4 regions of the Kitasatospora sp. NPDC096147 genome follow, and region 1 is predicted to be linked to each of the others. Evidence: riboswitches for the same ligand, from Rfam matches in the RefSeq annotation. Region 1 holds a riboswitch; each other region holds the start of a gene.
What was found. Region 1 has a riboswitch for cyclic di-AMP ahead of ACIRBX_RS10915 (NlpC/P60 family protein). Riboswitches for the same ligand answer to the same signal wherever they lie in the genome.

Region 1 (3,936 bases):
TCAGACCCGAACAGTCGAAGGTACGGGGGCCGGTCGATCCGTAGACGTAGGGGGAGCCGATCTTGCTCGCGGCGGCGGCCAGCGCGGCGGCGGCCCGGCCGGAGGCGGGCGGGGCGGTGCCGAGGTCGACCCGCTCGGCGCCCCGGGCGGCCCGCTGCTGGGCCTCCCGGGCGTCGTCGGCCTGCAGCCGGGCCCGCTCGGCCGCGCCGAGGCCGTTCAGCAGGCGCTGGGCCTTGGCCAGCCGCTGGCGGATGTCCTGCTTGCTCTCCGTCAGGGTGCGCCGCACCGACTCGAGTTCGGCCAGCTTGGCGGAGGTCTCGGCGCGGCGCTGGTCGAGGCGGCGCTGACGGTCGATCACCTGGCGCAGGGTGTCGTTCTGCCGCTCGCTCACCTGGTCCAGGGTGCGGGCCCGGTAGAGGTAGGCGGCCGGGTCGGAGTCCAGCATCAGCTGGACCGCCGGGTCGATGCCGCCGGCCCGGTACTGCGCGGCGGCCACCGAGCCGAGGTCGGCCCGCATCCGGTTGAGCTCGTCCTGGGCGGCGGCCACCTGGTCCTGGAGGGCGCCGGTCTCGGCCTGGAGCACCCGCTGCTGCTCCTGCGCGGCGTTGGCCCGCTCGGAGGCCTGCTCGGCCTCCTCGTAGATCCGGTCGACCTGGGCCTTGACGTCCTTGCGGTTGGCCGGCTCGGCCGGGGTGCCGGGTGCGGCGGTCGCGCCCCCGGAAGCCGCCACCGAGAGCACCGTGGTGGCGGCTGCGGTGAGCACCAGCGCCCGGGTGAACCGGCGGGCGGCCGGCAGGGGGGAACGAGACACGGCGGCGGCTCCTGTCCTGCGGCCGGGCCACCGCCGCCGCCCGGTGGGCGGGCGTCCTGACGGAGGTCCGGGGGCAGACGTTAGCGAGTCGCGGCGATCTAGTCCAAACCCCTACAGGGCCGAATATTTGACCACTAATCGGACAGCTGATCCATCGTCAGGGAACGCCGCAGGCCCGGCACGGGGCCGGGCCTGCGGACTGTAGGACGTTCGGGTGGGTCAGACCCGGACGATCGCGTTGATCGGCATCACCGTGGCGGACTCGTGCCGGACCAGGGTGCCGGTGCGCGGGGCGTGCACGATCTGGCCGCCGCCGACGTAGAGACCGACGTGGTGGCGGTCGCCGTAGTAGATGATCAGGTCGCCGGGCTTGGCGTCGGCGATGTTCTTGCCGATGTTGGTGCCTGCGCCGGCCTGCGACTGCGAGGTGCGCGGCAGCGAGATGCCCGCCTTGTTGAACGCCCAGACCATCAGGCCGGAGCAGTCGAAGGCGCCGGGGCCGGTGGCGCCCCAGCCGTAGGGCTTGCCGATCTGCGCCTCGGCGGCGGCCACCACGGCGGCGGCGTAGGAGCCGGCCGGGGCGCTGCTGGAGAGGTCGGTGCGCTCCTCGGAGCGGGAGGCGCGGTCGTCGGCGGCCGGGGCCTTCGCGGCGGGGGCCTGCGGCGCGGACTGCGCGGGCTTGGCGGCAGCGGCGGCCTGTGCGGCGGCAGCGGCCTTGGCGCTCGCCTCGGCGGCGGCCTTCTCCTCGGCCTCGCGGATCTTCTGCTTCTCGGCCGCGTCCAGCGAGTCGAAGAGGGCCTGGGCCTTCGCCAACTTGTCCTGGACGTCGTCCTTCTGGGCCTTCAGCTGCTGGCTGGTCTTCTCCAGGTCGGCCAGCTTGGCCTGGGTCTCGGCCTTCTGCTGGTCGAGCCGCTCCTGCTCGCCCTTCAGCTGCTTCAGCGCGTCCGACTGCGAGACGCCGACCTGGTTGATCGCGCCGGCCTGGCCGAGGAAGGCGTCCGGGCTGCTGGAGAGCATCAGCTGCACGGTCGGGGATATCCCGCCGGTGCGGTACTGCTCGGCGGCGATCTCGCCCAGGCTGGCCTGGAGCGCGTTCACCTGCTCCTGGCCGCGCGCCACCTCGTCCTGGAGGTGGCCGACCTGGGTCTGCAGGGCCTGCTGCTTCTCGGTGTTCGCGTTGAACTGCTCGATCGTGACCTCGGCCTGCTCGTTGAGGTTGTCGATCTGGGTCTTGACCTCGTCCTTGGAGGGCTGCGGGTCGGCGTGCGCTCCGGTCTGGCTGGACAGGACGACGGCCGCGGCAGCGGCGGCGGTCATGATCGAGACGCGGGTACGACCGGCAGGCTTGGGACGACGATGGGACGCCACGAAGGCGGGCTCCTTCTTCCTACGTCCGCCTACCGGGTGAGCTGACGGGTTCGGGCTGGAAGGTAGCCCTACGACGCCTCACCCCCCGTGCCGTCTCACGACGGCCCTGCGGGCCTGACGCCGATTCACCCCGAGGAACGTGGTTCCCCGGCTCCGGTCCGCAGCCACCCCTCGGGGTCCCCTGTCGGGCAGTCAACTGACCCTGCCCCGCTGCTTCTCGAACTCGGCGGTAACCACCGCCGCCGCCCAGGCTGGACGATCGACAGTGCGGTGGTTCGACTAGGACCCTAGTAACCCAACCGTGATCGGTTCAAATCCTTGTCAGTAAAAAGTCGTAATGAAGTCCAAGTGCCTTTGTGATTGCGACCCTGCGTGATCGTGATCGCACGGTCCGCCGACATTTCCGGCCCCCGGACGCCACAGGGCCCACCGGAGGTGTCCCAGATCACAGGAGCTCTTCCGGTGGGCCCGGGCGTGTCACGGGGCGTCAGTTGCCCCACGTCACACCAGATGTCCGTTATGCCTCGCTCGGCTGACCGCGCGTCAGACCCGGCGGATGGTCTTGATCGGCATCACGTCGGCGCGGGCCACCTTGACCACGTCGCCGGTGCGCGGCGCGTGCACCATCATGCCGTTGCCGATGTACATGCCGACGTGGTGGGCGTCGGAGTGGTAGATGATCAGGTCGCCCGGCTGGGCGTTGGCGATGTCCTTGCCGACGTTGGTGCCGACGCTGGCCTGCGACTGCGAGGTGCGCGGCAGCGAGACGCCGGCCTGCGCGTAGGACCAGACCATCAGGCCGGAGCAGTCGAAGTTGTTCGGGCCGGTGGCGCCCCAGACGTACGCGCGGCCCAGCTTGCTCATCGCCGCGTTCATCGCCGCGCCGGCGTAGCCGGCGGCCTGCGGCAGGGTGCTCGGGTCGAACTTGGTGGTGGTCCCGCCGCCGTTGCTGCGCGAGGAGCGGTCCTCGCTGGCCAGCACGGCGGCCCGGTCGGCGGCGCTCAGCTGGTTCAGGAGGTTCTTCGCCTCCTGGAGCTTGCGCTGCACCTCGGTCTTCGAGTCGTTCAGCGCCTTGGTGTTGCGGTCCAGCTCGGCGAGCACCGAGGCCGCCTCGGCCTTCTGCTGGTCCAGCCGGCGCTGCTGGTCCTGGAGCGAGCGCAGGGTGGACGCCTGGGTCTGGTTGACCTGGTCGGCGCTGGACGCCTTGCTGAGGTAGCCGTCCGGGTCCGAGGCGAGCATCAGCGCCACCGACGGGTCCACCCCGCCGTTGCGGTACTCCTCGGCCGCCACGGCGGACAGGCCGGTCTGGAGCTCGGTCATCTGCTCCTGGCCGCGCGCCACCTGGTCCTGGAGCTGGTCGGCCTGCTTGCGCAGCTGGTCGGCCCGCTCCTTGGCGCCGTTGTAGCGCTCGGCGGCCTGCTCACCCTCTTCGTACAGCTTGTCGACCTGCGCCTTGACCTCGTCCTTGGTGGGCTTCGCGGGGGCCGCGTAGGCGCCGGACTGGGCGGAGAGGGCGACCGCGGTCGCAGCGGCGGCGGTGAGCACGGTGACCCGTGCGCGGCTCGGCTGCTTGGGACGGCGGTGGGAAGCCAAGGTGACGAACTCCTTCAGCTTCTGGACGCTCACCCGTTCGGGCGTTAGTCCAGAAAATAGGTTTGACGCCTGACCCTAGTGAGTCAGAACCCGTCGCGCCACTCCCCTACCGGGACGAACTTCCCTACGCTCACCGGCTTTCACGGTACGGACACAAACGCGCC
Region 2 (3,936 bases), on a different contig from region 1:
GGCCGGGGCACCGGTCTTGATCTGGCCGCAGTTGGTGGCGACGGCCAGGTCGGCGATGGTGACGTCCTCGGTCTCGCCGGAGCGGTGCGACATCATGCAGCGGTAGCCGTTGCGCTGGGCCAGCTCGACGGCGTCCAGGGTCTCGGTCAGCGAACCGATCTGGTTGACCTTCACCAGCAGCGCGTTGGCGGTGCCGGTCTCGATGCCACGGGCCAGCCGCGAGGGGTTGGTGACGAACAGGTCGTCGCCGACGATCTGGACCTTGTCGCCCAGCTCGACGGTCATGGCCTTCCAGCCGTCCCAGTCGGACTCGTCCAGCGGGTCCTCGATGGAGACCAGCGGGTACGCGGCGACCAGCTCGGCGTAGTACGCGACCAGCTCGGCCGAGGACAGCGACTTGCCCTCGAACTGGTAGGCGCCGTCCTTGTAGAACTCGGAGGCGGCCACGTCGAGCGCCAGCGCGACGTCCTTGCCCGGGGTGTAGCCGGCCTTCTTGATGGCCTCGGTGATCAGGTCCAGGGCCTCGCGGTTGGAGTCCAGGTTCGGCGCGAAGCCGCCCTCGTCGCCCAGGCCGGTGGAGAGGCCGCGCTCCTTCAGCACGCCCTTGAGCGTGTGGTAGACCTCGACGCCCCAGCGGACGGCCTCGGAGAAGGACTCCGCGCCGATCGGGGCGATCATGAACTCCTGGATGTCGACGTTGGAGTCGGCGTGCGACCCGCCGTTCAGGATGTTCATCATCGGGACGGGCAGCACGTGCGCGTTCGGACCGCCGAGGTAGCGGAACAGCGGCAGGTCGCTGGCCTCGGAGGCGGCGTGCGCCACGGCGAGCGAGACGCCGAGGATGGCGTTGGCGCCGAGCGAGGACTTGTCCGGGGTGGCGTCCAGGTCGAGCATGGCCTGGTCGATCAGACGCTGCTCGGTCGCGTCGTAGCCGACGAGCTCCGGGCCGATCTGCTCGATGACGGCCAGCACGGCCTTCTCGACGCCCTTGCCGAAGTAGCGGTTCTTGTCACCGTCGCGGAGCTCAAGCGCCTCGAAGGCGCCGGTCGAGGCACCGGACGGGACGGCGGCACGGCCGGTGCTGCCGTCGTCCAGGCCGACCTCGACCTCGACCGTGGGGTTGCCACGGGAGTCGAGGATCTCGCGGGCTACGACGACATCGATGGACGGCACGAGGCATCTCCTTGCGGAAGCGGGGCTGTGTGGTCGATACGTCCAGAGCCTAACCGCACCCGGGCCCGGGACCACGCTGACCTTGGTCCTGTCTCACCTCGTGGCCTTGCTACCCACCGGTAGTTCACCCGGGGCACACCAGCGACGCGCCCGGAGGGGCCGCACCGGATCACGGTGCGGCCCCTCCGGCTGACGGAGCGTCGGATCAGCCCAGCTGGAGGACCTGGCCGGGGTAGATCAGGTCCGGGTTGCCGCCCACGACCGACTGGTTGGCCTGGTAGACCTGGTGCCAGTCCTGGCCCTTGGCGGCGGCGATGCCCGAGAGGGTGTCGCCGGCCTGGACGGTGTAGTTGCCGGCGGCCGGGGTCTTCGGCGCGGCGTGCTTCGGGGCGTTCACCGTCGGCGCGGCGGCCTTCGGGGTCTCGACCTTCGGCGCGGCCTGCTGCTGCGGCGCGGCCTTCGGGGCCTCGGCCTTCGGCGCGGTGGTCTTCGGCGCGGCGGCCTTCGGGGTCTCGACCTTCGGCGCGGCCTTGGGGGCCTCGGTCTTCGGCGCGGCCGGGCGGCTCTCCGAACGGGACGCCTTGGTCTCGGACTTGGTGTCCACCTGGGCGGGGGCGCCGCCCTTGGTCAGACCGGCCTTCACCGAGCAGACCGGCCAGGCGCCGGGGCCCTGGGAGGCGAGCACCTTCTCGGCGATCTCGATCTGCTGGCCCTTGGTGGCCTGGTTGGCCTGCGCGGCGTACGCCTTGCCGCCGAAGCCGGCCCAGGTGCTGGAGGTGAACTGCAGCCCGCCGTAGAAGCCGTTGCCGGTGTTGATCGACCAGTTGCCGCCGCTCTCGCACTGCGCGACCTTGTCCCAGGTGGAGACCGGGGCGGCCGAGGCGCCGGTGGCGGCCATCAGCGGCAGGGCGATGCCGACGCCGGCGACGCCCACGACGGCGACGGCCTTCTCGGCCTGGGTACGACGACGGTGACGGCCCGAACCAGTGAACAGCATGAAGAATCCCTCTCCGCACGCCTGCGAGGTGAGCTGTCGGGTTCGGACCGGGAGGTGGCCCGGCCGCCTTTCGGCGGCTTCACCCCAAGCCGTGGGGGACGGCGACGTACGAGTGGGTCCCCCGCCCCTGCCCAAGGGTCTGGTCGGTGTCCCGGTGCACGGCGGGCAGGATTCGGCGTTCCGCGCGCGGGGTCCGCAGCTGCGGACTCCAGGGAGGGTAAGCAGATGAGCCGATGGATCACAAGCTTATGTCGAACACATCACACCGGAATCACACAGCGCTGTGGGTCGTCCACAAACCGTATCCCGGTGGCCTGATTGATACGCATTCAGATCACGAACGATCAGATTGCTCCGACACGCCGTCAGCTGATGTCCGCTCAGGTCAGGGGAGTTGCGGACTCCGGGGTAAAGGCGACCGGCAACTCCCGCAGGCCCCGCATGATCAGGCCACCGCGCCACCGCAGATCGGCCGGATCGGCGGCCAGTTGCAGATCCGGCAGCCGGGTCAGCAGGGCGGCCAGGGCGAGCTGCCCCTCCATCCGGGCCAGCGGGGCGCCGATGCAGTAGTGGATGCCGTGGCCGAAGCCCAGGTGGGGGTTGTCCTGCCGGGCCAGGTCCAGGGTGTTCTCGTCCGAGAAGCGCGCCGGATCGCGGTCGGCGGCGGCCAGCACCACCAACACCGGGTCGCCGACCGGGATGTCCACCCCGCCGATGGCCAGCGGGCTGGTGGCGAACCGCCAGGTGGCCAGCTCCACCGGGCCGTCGTAACGCAGCAGTTCCTCCACCGCCGTCTCCAACAGGGCGCTCTCGCCCCGGCGCAGCGAGTCCTGGAGCCGCTCCCGCTGCACCGGATTGCGCAGCAGCGCGTAAGTGCCGTTGCCGATCAGGTTGATGGTGGTCTCGAAGCCGGCGAACAGCAGGATGAAGGCCATCGCGGCGGCCTCGTTCTCCGTCAGGTGCTCACCGTGGTCGCTCGCCCGGATCAGGCCGGAGATCAGGTCCTCGCCGAGATCGGCGCGCTTGCGGTGGATCAGCTCCAGCAGGTAGCCGCGGATCTTCTTCACCGCCCGGCCCACCCCGCCACGCTGGCCGCCGTGGTGCCGGATCATCGCCCCGGCCCAGTCCCGCAGGTCGTCCTGGTCCTCCGGCGGCACGCCGAGCAGGTCGCAGATCGCGTAGATGGGGAGCGGGAAGGCGAACTCGTGGATCAGGTCGGCCTCGCCCCGGGCCGCGAAGCCGTCGATCAGGCGGTCGGTCAGCTCCTGCACCCGGGGCTGGAACTCGGCCACCCGGCGCGGGGTGAAGGCCTTGGACACCAGCCGGCGCAGCCGGGTGTGGTCCGGCGGGTCGATGTTCAGCAGATGGGTCATCAGGTCGGCCTGCCGCTCCCCGGGGATGCCGACCCGGCCGGTGCGGTGCGCCTGCCCGCTGTGGTGCGCCGGGTTCTTGGAGAGCCGGGCGTCGGCCAGCGCCTGCCGGGCGTCCGCGTACCGGGTGACCAGCCAGGCGTCCACCCCGCTGGGCAGGGTGGTGCGGTGCACCGGGGCGTGCTCGCGCAGCCAGGCGTACGCGGGGTACGGGTCGGCGGCGAACTCCCAGGTGAAGAGGGAGGGCTGGGTCGGGGCGGCGCTTTCCGGCATGCCGTGAACGGTAACCCGGCGGCGGCGCCCCTCCCCGCAGGGCCCGCCCCGCCGGGAGCGTGCCCGAGGACGGCCCCGGGGCGGAGCCGCCGACGGCACGACGCGGCGGGGCGGCGGGCCGGA
Region 3 (3,936 bases), on a different contig from region 1:
GGACGGAAGCTGACCGCCGTGCTGGCCGGTGCGGCGGCGCTGGTGCTGGGGGTGACCGTCCCGGCGAGCGCGGCACCCTCGCGCTCCGACCTGGAGGTGGTCCGACTCGACCCGGAGGCGGCGCCGCCCGGCGGGACCACCACCGTGCACGGCTTCGTCGCCAACCTCGGCCCGGACCGGACCGGCTCCCCGTTCACGGTGCTGCTGACGGTGCCGAACGGCTTCACCTTCCGCGGCCCGTACTTCCCGACCGACTGCCTCGCCCTGGCGGGCGGCCACACGCTGACCTGTACCTTCGGGGCCGGCCTGCCCCGGTACCGGACCGCCACGGTGCTGGCCCCCGTCCAGGTGGACGGCGGCCTGCCCCCCGGCACCAAGGCCGAGGGGCAGGTCACGGTGGTCAGCCCGGACGACACGAACCCCGCGAACAACTCCACCCCGTTCACGCTGTCCGTGAGCTGACTCAGCGGTAGACCCGGACCCAGTCCGCCGAGAAGCCGATCGGCGCGGTGCCGATCGGCCCGGGGTGGTACTTCCCGGCGCCCACCGAGAGGTTGAGGATCAGGTAGGCGGACCAGTCGGCGCCGACGCCGGCCCCGTCCGAGAAGACCTTGGTGCCGTTCACGTACCAGTCGACGGAGTCCGCGCCGTAGTACGTGCCGATGGTGACCCAGCGGTCGTGGCCGACGGCGGCCACGTCGGTGTGGTAGCGCTGGGCCGGGTTCACGTGGTTGGTCAGCTCCAGCAGGCCCGGGTTGTCCGGGTGGTACTCGAAACTGTCGATCTCGCCGTTGCCGTCCTTCCAGGTCCACAGGGCCGGCCAGGCCCCGGGGGTGGCGGGCAGCTTGACCCGGGTCTCGGCGTAGTCGCCCGTCCGGACCTGGAAGCCCTCCCCGGAGTACTCGGTGGTGAGCAGGCCGGTGTCCCAGGCCCGCTTGCCGTTCTCCAGGGTGTGCGCGGAGGGCGTGGCGGTGAAGGTGGCGACCCCGTCGGCCACCGAGACGCCGGACGGGCTCAGCCAGTCGAGCTTGTTGTCGTCCGGGTTGTGGGTGCCGTAACGGTAGCTGCTACTCCGGTCGTTGACCCACTTGGCGCCGAGCGCCGGCGGGGCGTCGAACTCCTCCGACCAGGTCAGCGCCTTGCCCGGCACGGGCGAATCACCGGGCTCGGGGGTCGGCTTCGGGTTCGGGGTCGGAGTCGGGGTCACCGAGCCTGCGCTGACCGTGAGTTGACGGGACGGCAGGTTGTGCCAGCCGCCGTTCTGGTCCTGCCAGAAGCCGAACTGGGTGTAGGTGCCGGCCGGCAGCGCCCGGGCCCCGCTGGTGAAGGTCACCCCGCCGGGGCAGATCCGGACGTTGCCCGCGTTGCCGGGGAAGTCGAGGTTGGCCCCGGCCGCGTCCCGGACGCCGATGCCGACGGTCTTCGCGGTGAAGCAGCGGGCGGAGTGCACGGTGAGGGCGGCCGTGCCGGGTACGTCGGCGGTCATCGAGCTCGGGGTCAGCCGGTCCTGGGTGACGGTGGTGGCGGCCTCGGCCGGGCCCGCCAGCGGGACGGCGGCGACCAGTGGGAGGGCGACCAGCGCGGCAGCGCCGAGGCGTGCCGGGGTGACGGTTGTGCGCATGGGCAGGAGTCCTCTTTCGACGCCTGCGAGGTGAGCTGTCGGGTTCGGGCATGAGGGAACGCCCGGCCGCTGAAGCGGCTTCACCCCGAGTGCCCCGGCGTCGGACGAGCGAGCAGGGGTCACGTACTGACCTGGTTCCCCCGCTCCTGCCCGTACTCGGTGTGGTCGAGTGACCGTCGGCGGGCAGGCAGGACTCGGCGCCCCGCGACGGCGTCCGCCGGTACGCGGACTGCTCCGTGCAGGCTAGGCAGGTGCCGGGCCGAGCGACAAGGAGAGTTCCCTCACACCGGCCCGCCGGGCCCGGGGGCCGGCCGCCGGGAGGACGGCGGCCGGGAGGACGGGGAGGGATCAGAAGGCGATGTCGATCTCCTCGCCGTCCTGGCCCAGGGCGGTGGTCCGGCGCACCGGGCCGGAGGAGGGGGTCCCGACGATCAGCCACTCCGGATCGTGCATCAGCTCACCCCGGTCCCCCTGCCAGGTCACCGTCAGCCGGTCGCCGGCGACGGTGTCCACCGGCATGCCGCTCGGCTCGAATTCCACCGTGCACTCCGGGCCGCCGGTCACCACGGTGAAGGTGACCGGCGTGATCCCGCCGTCCGGCGAGTCGCGGAACACGCGCTCGTCGTCCGGGCTGTCCCAGCGCCAGTACCGGACCGGCCGGTCCGGCTCCGGCGAGACGATCACCAACTGCCCCGGTTCGTGACGCACTTCCCCGCCGTCGGCCGTCCACTCGACGGTGAGCGCACCCTCCCCCGGGCCGAGCCGGACGGTCGGACCGTCCGGCTCGAACCGGACCGGCAGCGGGTGGTCGGAGCTGCAGACGATGAACCTCATGGTGCTCCCCCGGGGGCGACGGTGGTACCGCCCCAGTCTTCCAGGGCCGCGCGGACACAGGTCCGGCACTTCCGTCGCGTGCCGGTGACCGGGCCGTCACCTGGATTCACAGGTGGTTGACCACCGGTGAAGTGTTCCCGCTTCGCTTCCTCCGGGACCTGACAAGCCATCAGGCTGGAGCCATGCGAATCACTCGACGCGCGTTGAAGACCCGGGCCGCCGCCGCGGTGGCCGTCGGCCTGCTCACCCTCGCCCCCACCGCCGTGTTCGCCACCGACGCCTCCGCCGCCGTCAGCGGGAGCATCTGCCTCTCCGCGCTCCCGCCGGAGGGCCGCACCACCATCCAGCTGATCGACCGGGGCGGACCGTTCCCGTACAGCCAGGACGGCATCGTCTTCCAGAACCGGGAGGGCGTGCTCCCCCAGCAGTCCACCGGCTACTACCACGAGTACACCGTGAAGACCCCGGGCTCCTCGACCCGCGGCGCCCGGCGCATCGTCACCGGCAAGGTCTACCACGAGGACTACTACACCGCCGACCACTACGCGACCTTCCGCAAGGTCAACTTCAGCTGCTGACAGAGCAGTTGCCCACCAGGCCGCCCGCCCCGCTTCCCCGGGGGCGGGCGGCCCCACGCGTCACCGGGCCGGCCGCCCCGGCCGCTGACTGAGCCCCATCATGCCGAACGCGGCTGCCAGGAGGACGGAGCCGAGCCCCACCAGCGTCGAACGGAAGCCGAAGTCCGCGACCAGCAGACCGAAGAGCACCTGCCACCCCAGCGCGAGCGCCGCCACCACCTGCGCCCATCCGTGCAGCCGGGGCCGGCGAACGTACCTCCGGTTCAGCGGGAGCATCCACCCCCGGGCCAGGGTCGCGACACCCGATGCCAGCAAGAACACCGCCATCGCCAGGACGGGTACGGCGAGCCAGACCCTCAGCACCATCCACCCCCACGCGCCGGCCAGGCGCCGGGCACAGGCGCGATCATGGCACCGCGCCCCGCACGCGTCCAGCGCGAACTCCCGGCCACCGGACCTGACGGCCGGTCTTTACGGCGGGTTCACGCCCGGATACCCTCCTGAAACATCTTGCGGCAACTTGCGCAAGACGGAGCGTCAACTCCGGTCGGTGGCGTGCGCCGCAGGGCCCCACCCCTGTGCCCCGCCGGAGCGGGCGGCTCCCTCCCCCACCCGTCAGGCATCCGAGGAGTCCCTCCGTGGACCGTGAAGTCGCACGCCACCACCGCCGAACGCGTCATCCGCTGGCCGCCGTCCTGGTGGTCGTCGCCGGGCTGCTGGCCACCCTGCTGCCCGCGCTCGCCGCGCACGCCGCCACCACCGCGACGGTGTACTACAAGCCCGCCACCACCTGGAGCGGTGCGTACCTGCACTGGGCGCCCGCCAACGGGAGTTGGACCACTCCGCCCGGTGTGGCCATGGCCCCGGCCTGCGCCGGCTGGTACCGCACGACCGTCGAGCTCG
Region 4 (3,936 bases), on a different contig from region 1:
GGTCCTGGTGGCCCATCAGGACCAGTGCGGGGCAGCGCACCCCGGCCGTCCAGCCGACCGGCGAGGAGTCGCCGGTGACGTAGGCCCGGGTGGCCCCCTTCCGGCCGGGCGTGCGCAGGGCGGCCACCGAGGCGGCCCGGTAGGCGGCGTAGTCGGCCGGCCGGGCGGCGGCCGGGTACGCCTTGTCCAGGTAGAGGCCCCAGGCGGCGGGGACGTGCACCAGGGCGAGGCCGAGCACCTTGAGCAGGGCGCGCTGGGCGGCGGTCGGGGGGAGGTTCTCCACGAAGGCGTCGATCAGGGCGATGCCGGCGATCCGCTCCGGGGCGTCGGCGGCGGCCTTCACCACGGTGGCCCCGGTGTAGGAGTTCCCGGCCAGCGCGGCGCGCTCGATGCCGAGGTGGTCGAGCAGCGCGAGCACGTCACCGGCCAGGGCGGCGGGGGAGTGGTCGGGCCAGCCGATCGAGGACTCGCCGAAGCCGCGCAGGTCCAGGGTGATCACCCGGTGGCCGGCCGCGGCCAGTAGCGGGCGCAGGTGGCGGTAGACGGTGCGGGAGTCGAGCATGCCGGGAAGCAGCACGACCGGCAGGCCGGTGCCCGGGGTGTCGTCGTAGGCCAGCCGGCCGCCGGGGAGGTCGAGGTAGCGGGTCGCGGGGTGCGTCGTGGTCGCCATGCTTCAAAAGCTAAGGCTAATAGCCTTAGCCGTCAAGCGGTGCGGCGGTGCTAGCGTGCGGACCGAAGCAGTCCGTGATCGTGGAAGGGGCGTCATGCCGTTCATCAACGTGAAGCAGCTGTCCGGCCGGAGCGAGGAGCAGCGGGCCGAGATCGCCCGCGAGCTCACCGCCACCTACGCGCGGATCACCGGGGTGAGCCCGGAGAACATCTGGGTGGCCATCGAGGAGATCCCGGCCGAGAACTGGTCCTCGGCCGGCGAGACCTTCGCCGCCAAGCGCGCCAAGGGCTGACGGCTCCTCAGGCCGGCGGGGCCGGGGGAGGTCGCGGGCTCGGGGGAGGTCAGGGGGTGTCCACCCGGAACGGGTCGTGCTCGGCGAGGAGCTTCTCCAGCCGGGCCTGGTCGACCCGGGTGGTGATCTCCCCCTCCTCCTGGCGGTCCCGGATCACCTTGGCCAGGGTGAACGCGGAACTGATCTCCCAGAGCAGTCCGACGGCCAGGAACCCCCGCATCCAGGCGTTCACCGGCAGGTAGATCACCCCGATGGCGAGGGAGGTGGAGGCCAGCGCGAAGGAGAGCACGGCCTGGGCGTAGTAGGCGTTGGTGGTCCGGGGCTGGGTCGCTGCGGTCATGTCCCCAGGATGGCCAACTCCCCTTCGCCGCACCTGAGTACGGATGCTCAACCGTGGCCCGTGCGGCACGCTGAGTACCGGCCCGACGGCCCCGGGTCACGGTCCGTCAGAAAGAGATGGACTGCACCACTCAAGCCGCTTGGAATCATGGGCTCCTAGGATTAACGTTTGATAACGCAGCGCGGTCGGCAACGCCGTACCCGAACGGCACCGTGCGCCGTCGCCTAATCCCACCGTTCGCCCCCACCGGGCGGACACGGGAGCCGGGGAACCACGTTCCTTGGGGTGAATCGACCGGGCCCCACCCGGTCGTAGGAGACCTTCCTGCTCCGAACCCGTCAGCTAACCCGGTAGGCGCGAAGGAAGGAAAGGAGCGCGCCTCCGTGGCGTCGACGCACACCCCGGCACACCCCCGGCACGACGGCAGTGGCAGCACCCAGCTGCTCGACCACCCGCTGCCGCCGGAGGCCGCCCGGCACCGGATGCCCCGTCAGTCCCGCGGCACCGGCCCGCTGATCGGCGTCACCGCGATGGCCGCCTCGCTCGGTGCCACCGGCTTCGCCGCCGCCGCCCCGGCCGCCGCCGCTCCCGCCGCCCCGCCGGCGGTGGCCGCCGCCGACCAGCCGGCCGAGGACGGCACCCCGGAGGACCGCGCCGCCGCCGAGCGCCCGCTCTCCGCCGACCCGGGCCTGGCACTCGCCGCCCGGATCCAGCAGCAGGCCGACGGCCAGCGGACCTCCGCCGAGGAGACCGCCCGCCTGGCCGCCGCCCAGGAGGCCGAGGACAGGCGCACCGCCCAGGCCCGGGAGCTGGCTGCCGCCGAGGCCGCTGCCGAAGCCGCCGCGCAGGCCGAAGCCGCCGCCGAGGCGGAGGCCGAGAAGGCCGAGCGGGCCGGCGCGTTCACCCTGCCGACCAGCGGCTACCACCTGACCGCGCACTACGGTCAGTCCGGCTCGTACTGGTCCCACCTGCACACCGGCCTGGACTTCGCCGCCGCCACCGGCACCCCGGTGACCGCCGTCAGCGGAGGCACCGTCAGCTCGGCCGGCTGGTCCGGCGCCTACGGCTACCGGGTGATCCAGACCCTGCCCGACGGCACCGAGGTCTGGTACTGCCACCTCTCCTCGATCACCGTCGCCTCCGGCCCGGTCGCCCCCGGCACCGTGCTCGGCAAGGTCGGCGCCACCGGCAACGTCACCGGTGCCCACCTCCACCTGGAGGTCCGCCCCGGCGGCGCCACCCCGGTCGACCCGCTGACCTGGCTCCGGGGTCACGGCCTCAACCCCTGACGCACCGTCGGACCCGTCGCCGCTCCGGGCGGCGGGTCCGCGTCCTACTCCTCGTCGGCCTGGTACCCCTGGGCCGTCAGGTACTCGTCGATCTCCTGGTGCCCCGGCTCCGGCGCCAGGTCCGGGTACTCGTGCACCAGCAGCGCCGCCAGCCCCGGCACCGTCCACTCGCCGCACAGCCGCAGCGCCTCCTCGGCCACCGCCGCCTCGAAGGCGTCGAAGTCCCCGGACAGCTCCTCCGGCATCGGCAGCCCGAGCGCGTTCAGCCCCGCCAGGTTCCGGTAGGAGCGCTGCATCAGCCGGTTCTCCAGCAGCATCCGGGCCCCGTCGGTGGCCATCCCGACCGAGATGGTCCGGGTCGGTCCCCAGCCGCCGTCCGAGTCCACCTCGTCCAGCCCGTCCAGACCCGCGAACGCCTCGGCCCGCTGCTGCTCCGTCAACTCCCGGAAGCCGTCCAGCCAGGCCCGCACCGCCGTCCCGTCCGCCGTGTCCACCCCGTCCGCCCGCAGCAGCAGCGCGTACAGCCGGGGCCAGGTCACCAGGTGCGGCTGGCGCAGCAGCCCGCAGAGCAGCTCGCCCTGCCACTCCGCCTCGGCGTGCAGCTTCTCCTGCCGCTTGGCGTTCAGCCGCTTGGTGGCCCGCTGGTGGTCGATCAGCAGCTCCACCGCCCTGCCGTACGCCTCCGGCTCGGACTCCGGCTGCACGTAGAGGTAGAGCCGCTCGTAGAGCAGCTGCTCCAGCACCGCCGAGGTCAACTCCGGGAAACCGTCGTGCATCCGGCCGTCGCCCAGCTCCAGCAGGGCGAGCACGGTGCGCACGGCCGGCTCGGGCACCGGCGGCCGGCCCTCGGCGGCGGCCCAGTCGAGCAGGTCGTCGGCGCGGGTGCGGGGGCTGAGCAGCAGGTCCTCGTGGTTCACCCTCGTACGGTATCCGGTGACGGACCGTCGGGAGGCTGCGGCACCGCCCGCGTAGGGTCGGGCCCATGATGCCCGTCCGGCTGACCGGCCCCCGGCTCGCCCTGCGCGAACACCACGGCACCCCCGAGGAGGCCGCCGCGCTGCACGCCGTCCACGGCGACCCGGCCGCCGCCCGGTACCTGGACTTCGGCCCGGCCGACCTCGACACCTGCGCCGACCAGTTGGCCCTCGCCCTCGACCTCGCCGAGGAGAGCCCCCGCACCGAGTACCGCCTCGCCGTCACCCTCCTCGCCGACGGCCCGCCCGAGCACGCCCCGCCGATCGGCACCGCCGCACTCACCGTCGAGCCCGGCCGGGCCGCCGCCATCGGCTACGCCCTGCGCCGCGACACCTGGGGCCGTGGCCACGGCACCGAGGTGGTCGCCCTG

Region 2: it holds a riboswitch for cyclic di-AMP, as region 1 does, so the genes downstream of both, ACIRBX_RS28410 (transglycosylase family protein) here and ACIRBX_RS10915 (NlpC/P60 family protein) in region 1, are expected to answer to the same signal.
Region 3: it holds a riboswitch for cyclic di-AMP, as region 1 does, so the genes downstream of both, ACIRBX_RS15770 (hypothetical protein) here and ACIRBX_RS10915 (NlpC/P60 family protein) in region 1, are expected to answer to the same signal.
Region 4: it holds a riboswitch for cyclic di-AMP, as region 1 does, so the genes downstream of both, ACIRBX_RS05575 (M23 family metallopeptidase) here and ACIRBX_RS10915 (NlpC/P60 family protein) in region 1, are expected to answer to the same signal.

What each region holds. Positions count from the first base shown of each region.
Region 1 covers NZ_JBIWFX010000003.1:82,565-86,500, forward strand. Annotated here, with positions in the region: gene ACIRBX_RS10910 (NlpC/P60 family protein) at 1-811, opposite strand, end outside; gene ACIRBX_RS10915 (NlpC/P60 family protein) at 1,031-2,128, opposite strand; cyclic di-AMP (ydaO/yuaA leader) riboswitch at 2,190-2,355, opposite strand; gene ACIRBX_RS10920 (NlpC/P60 family protein) at 2,723-3,805, opposite strand.
Region 2 covers NZ_JBIWFX010000011.1:33,859-37,794, forward strand. Annotated here, with positions in the region: gene eno (phosphopyruvate hydratase) at 1-1,173, opposite strand, end outside; gene ACIRBX_RS28410 (transglycosylase family protein) at 1,379-2,170, opposite strand; cyclic di-AMP (ydaO/yuaA leader) riboswitch at 2,175-2,326, opposite strand; gene ACIRBX_RS28415 (cytochrome P450) at 2,551-3,813, opposite strand.
Region 3 covers NZ_JBIWFX010000004.1:344,143-348,078, reverse strand. Annotated here, with positions in the region: gene ACIRBX_RS15775 (hypothetical protein) at 1-462, shown strand, start outside; gene ACIRBX_RS15770 (hypothetical protein) at 464-1,621, opposite strand; cyclic di-AMP (ydaO/yuaA leader) riboswitch at 1,628-1,793, opposite strand; gene ACIRBX_RS15765 (hypothetical protein) at 1,970-2,455, opposite strand; gene ACIRBX_RS15760 (ribonuclease domain-containing protein) at 2,638-3,033, shown strand; gene ACIRBX_RS15755 (hypothetical protein) at 3,094-3,399, opposite strand; gene ACIRBX_RS15750 (carbohydrate binding domain-containing protein) at 3,672-3,936, shown strand, end outside.
Region 4 covers NZ_JBIWFX010000002.1:22,207-26,142, reverse strand. Annotated here, with positions in the region: gene ACIRBX_RS05590 (alpha/beta fold hydrolase) at 1-670, opposite strand, end outside; gene ACIRBX_RS05585 (4-oxalocrotonate tautomerase family protein) at 765-962, shown strand; gene ACIRBX_RS05580 (YiaA/YiaB family inner membrane protein) at 1,012-1,302, opposite strand; cyclic di-AMP (ydaO/yuaA leader) riboswitch at 1,514-1,673, shown strand; gene ACIRBX_RS05575 (M23 family metallopeptidase) at 1,686-2,591, shown strand; gene ACIRBX_RS05570 (hypothetical protein) at 2,636-3,508, opposite strand; gene ACIRBX_RS05565 (GNAT family N-acetyltransferase) at 3,574-3,936, shown strand, end outside.